One region of the Pseudophaeobacter sp. TrK17 genome, then DNA from elsewhere that is predicted to be linked to it. Evidence: riboswitches for the same ligand, from Rfam matches in the RefSeq annotation. Region 1 holds a riboswitch; the other holds the start of a gene.
The links. A riboswitch is a leader RNA that binds a small molecule or an ion and turns the genes downstream of it on or off. The one in region 1 is predicted to bind thiamine pyrophosphate.

Region 1 (2,202 bases):
TCGGCAAAGGTGCGGGTGGTGATGATTTCGGAATAGTAGCGTTCCGAGGTGTCGATATTGTGGTTGTAATAGTCCAGCCCCGCATCACGCAGGCGAAAGACCTGACTGTCATCCAGCATGCCCAGGGTCATGCAGGTCTCCATCCCCAGATCTTTCACGCCCTCGATCATGGCCTCAAGCGCGGCCATGTCGCGATCCTTGGGCGAACGCCAGGCCGCCCCCATGCAATAGCGCGTGGCGCCGCCTGCCTTGGCCTTGCGCGCCTCGGCAATCACCCGCTCCACCTCGATCAGTTTGCTGGCTGACAGCTTGGCGCCGTTGCGGGCCGACTGCGAACAATAGGCGCAATCCTCGGCGCAGCCGCCTGTCTTAATGCTCAGCAGTTTGGATTTTTGCACCTGATTGGGATCATAGTGCTGACGGTGCACCGACTGCGCCTCAAACAACAGATCCATGAAGGGCTTGTTGTAGATCTCTTCCGCCTCGGCGCGGGTCCAGTCGTTTCGAATAGGGGCAGCGTCCAGCATGGGCTCTCCTGAGGGTCACAGTGTTGCGTTTGAGCGGCCCTGAGGCGCGCTATATTTTTATAGATAATAATCACAGGAGCGCAAAGAAAATATGTTGCAGCGCGGCATTACCGGCAACAGATAGGTATATAAGCTTGTTATTGCTTAGTTATTTTTATCTATCAAAATTCATGTTGACGGCAACCCATCACCTCCCCTAGGTCTTAACCCACGCAGGGGAGTCCCACCGAGGGGACTGAGAGGCTGACAGGGCAGAGCAATCTGACCGGCGACGCGACCCTTAGAACCTGACCCAGTTGACACTGGCGTAGGAAGCTAGGACGCGCCGCCAACGGGCTTTTGCCTCTTTGGTTCTGCGCCCGAACCGGGAGGACCGTAGATCCTCCCCGCGCCTCCCTGCCATGCCTCATCTGGTGACTTTTTTGAGTATTGGCTCGAGGAGCACCAAAATGAACGTAAGCCCGCCAAAGATCACCCCAAAGGTGACAACAGGCGCCCTGCCTGCATCGCGCAAGATCTATGTGCCCGGCGAGATCCACGCCGATATTCGCGTGCCTATGCGCGAGATTTCCACCCATCCCACCGCAGGTGAGGCGCCGCTGCCGGTCTACGACAGCTCTGGCCCCTATACCGATCCCGACCAGCAAACCGACATCCGTCAGGGCCTCGCGCAGCTGCGCCGCAGCTGGATTCTGGCGCGGGGGGACGTTGAGGAATACCAGGGCCGCGAGATCACCGATGCGGACAATGGTTTTGTCGCAGGCGACCGCCTGACGCCGGAGTTCCCGGTCAAACCCGCGCCGCTGCGCGCCAAGGACGGCAAGGCGGTGACCCAGCTGGCCTATGCCCGCGCCGGCATCATCACGCCAGAGATGGAATTCATTGCCATCCGCGAAAACCAACTGCGCGAGACCTCACCCTGCCACCGCGACGGCAATGACTTTGGCGCCAATATCCCCGATTATGTGACGCCGGAATTTGTCCGCCAGGAGGTCGCCGAAGGCCGCGCCATCATCCCGGCCAATATCAACCACCCCGAGATCGAGCCGATGATCATCGGCCGCAATTTCCTGGTGAAGATCAACGCCAATATGGGCACCTCGGCGGTTTCCTCCTCGATGGAAGAGGAAGTGGACAAGCTGGTCTGGTCGATCCGCTGGGGCGCGGATACGGTGATGGACCTGTCCACCGGCCGCAACATCCACAACACCCGCGAATGGATCATTCGCAACTCTCCCGTCCCCATCGGCACCGTGCCGATGTATCAGGCGCTGGAAAAGGTGAACGGCATTGCCGAAGACCTGACCTGGGAAGTGTTCCGCGACACCTTGATCGAACAGGCGGAACAGGGGGTTGATTACTTTACCATCCATGCCGGCGTACGGCTGCATATGGTGCCAATGACGGTAGAGCGCGTCACCGGGATTGTGTCGCGCGGTGGCTCGATCATGGCCAAATGGTGCCTGCATCACCACAAGGAGAGCTTTCTCTACGAGCACTTTGAGGAAATCTGCGACATCTGCCGCAAATACGATGTCTCCTTCAGCCTTGGCGATGGCTTGCGCCCCGGATCAATTGCCGACGCCAACGACGAAGCGCAATTTGCCGAGCTGGAAACCCTGGGCGAGCTGACCAAGATCGCCTGGGCCAAGGATTGCCAGGTGATGATCGAAGG
Region 2 (2,202 bases), 1.4 Mb from region 1:
ATGGATACATCCAGTTGGTGGTGGGGATCACTGACTGAAACCCCTCAGAGACCATGAACTGCATAAAGTCACGCGCCAGCTCTGGTTGGTCGCTGGCCGCCAAAACGCCAGCAACTTCAACCTGCATGTAATGGCCTTCATCAAAGGCGGCAGCAGCTTTTGTGGCGTCTTCTTCGGCAATCAGATGATAGGCCGGCGAGGTGGTATACGAGAGCACCATGTCGGCCTCTCCATCCAGAAACAGACCGTAGGCTTCGGACCAACCTTTGGTCACGGTCACCACATTGTCCGCCAGCTCCGCCCAGATCGCCGGAGCGTCGTCGCCATAGGCCGCCTTGACCCACATCAGCAGGCCCAGCCCTGGCGTCGATGAGCGCGGATCCTGAATGACGATTTTCATGTCGCTGGCGCCCAGCGCCTTGAAATCCGTCGGCACGGACACCGCATCTGCGTTGTGCACAAAGGCAAAATAGCCCCAGTCATAGGGGGCAAAGGTTGCGTCTTCCCAGGCCAGGGGCAGGCTGTAATCCGCCGTCACACCGTGTTCGGCAAACAGCCCGGTTGCCGCCGCAGCCGCCGTCAGGTTGGTATCCAGCCCCAACACCACATCCGCGTCCGAGCGCGCGCCCTCCAGTTTGACCCGCGCCAGCAGTGCCGCGCCATCGCCGGCAGCAACCAGTTTCAGATCACAGTCACACTGGGCCTCAAAGGCTTTTTCCACCGCAGGACCAGGGCCCCAGTCGGAAACAAAGCTGTCATAGGTATAGACAGTCAGCTCGGGCGTATCAGCATATGCTGCCGACACTCCCAATAGTGCTGCTGCAAAAACAGAATACTTCATGGCATCCTCCTTTGCGGCATCGGGCAAGGGTGGAGCAACTCCGAAACCTTCCCTCCGCCGGTTCTAGCCGGTTCAGGTTCAACGGGTCTGTTCTCAGCCTGGATCTCCCAAGCACCCCGAGGTGCCCTCTGTCCTAGGTCTCAACCACCCTAAAGGCAAGCCCAACCCTGCACCCACCTGACCGCCCCGCACCCGCGCCAAGTTCACCTTTCCCCGGCTGCATTTGACCAAAAACACCCCGAGGGTGTCGCCAACGGCGGCGGCAGCGGCGCCCCCTTTGGCATCTCTTCTTAATGGCACGCTGGGGACATCGAACCGCAATACCCCTTGAGCCACGGGCCGCGCCTCGCTAAGCACAACGCGCAAAGGAGATCCCAGCACATGTCGATGAACAGCTTTGGCCATCTTTTCCGCGTCACCACCTGGGGCGAAAGCCACGGACCGGCGCTGGGGGCAACCGTGGACGGCTGCCCACCAAATGTTCCGCTGGACCCTGAGATGCTCCAGCAATGGCTGGACCGACGCCGCCCCGGCCAGAACAAGAACACCACCCAGCGCAACGAACCCGACGCGGTGAAGATCCTGTCCGGCGTCTTCGACGGCAAAAGCACCGGCACGCCAATCCAGCTGATGATCGAAAACACCGATCAGCGCTCCAAGGACTATGGCGATATCGCCCAGACCTTCCGCCCCGGCCATGCCGACATCACCTATTTCCAGAAATACGGCAATCGCGACTATCGCGGCGGCGGTCGCTCCTCGGCCCGCGAAACTGCAGCGCGCGTAGCTGCGGGTGGCGTCGCACGTGAAGCCATCAAGGCGCTGGTCCCGGATCTGCAGATCACCGGCTACATGACCCAGATGGGGGAGATGGAGATCGACCGCTCCCGCTTTGACTGGGAAGCGATCGGCCAGAATGATTTCTGGATCCCCGATGCCGGTGCGGTGCAAGACTGGGAGGATTACCTCCAGGGCTTGCGCAAAGCCCATGATTCCGTTGGCGCCGTGGTCGAAGTGGTCGCCCGTGGAGTGCCCGCCGGTATCGGCGCGCCGGTCTATAATAAGCTCGACACCGATCTGGCAGCCGCCATGATGTCGATCAACGCCGTCAAAGCGGTGGAGATTGGCGAAGGCATGAATGCCGCCCGTCTGAAGGGCTCGCAAAACGCCGATGAAATCTTCATGGGCAACGATGGTCAGCCGGTCTATTCCTCCAACCATGCAGGTGGCATTCTGGGGGGGATCTCTACCGGCCAGGATGTTGTGGTACGCTTTGCCGTCAAACCGACCTCTTCGATCCTGACGCCACGCCAGTCAATCCGCAAGGATGGCACCGCCGCCGAGGTGATCACCAAGGGACG

Region 2: it holds a riboswitch for thiamine pyrophosphate, as region 1 does, so the genes downstream of both, thiB (thiamine ABC transporter substrate binding subunit) here and thiC (phosphomethylpyrimidine synthase ThiC) in region 1, are expected to answer to the same signal.

Annotation. Positions count from the first base shown of each region.
Region 1 covers NZ_CP071700.1:1,084,922-1,087,123, reverse strand. The annotation lists gene bioB (biotin synthase BioB) at 1-527, opposite strand, end outside; TPP riboswitch at 732-858, shown strand; gene thiC (phosphomethylpyrimidine synthase ThiC) at 977-2,202, shown strand, end outside.
Region 2 covers NZ_CP071700.1:4,073,734-4,075,935, forward strand. The annotation lists gene thiB (thiamine ABC transporter substrate binding subunit) at 1-841, opposite strand, end outside; TPP riboswitch at 874-970, opposite strand; gene aroC (chorismate synthase) at 1,223-2,202, shown strand, end outside.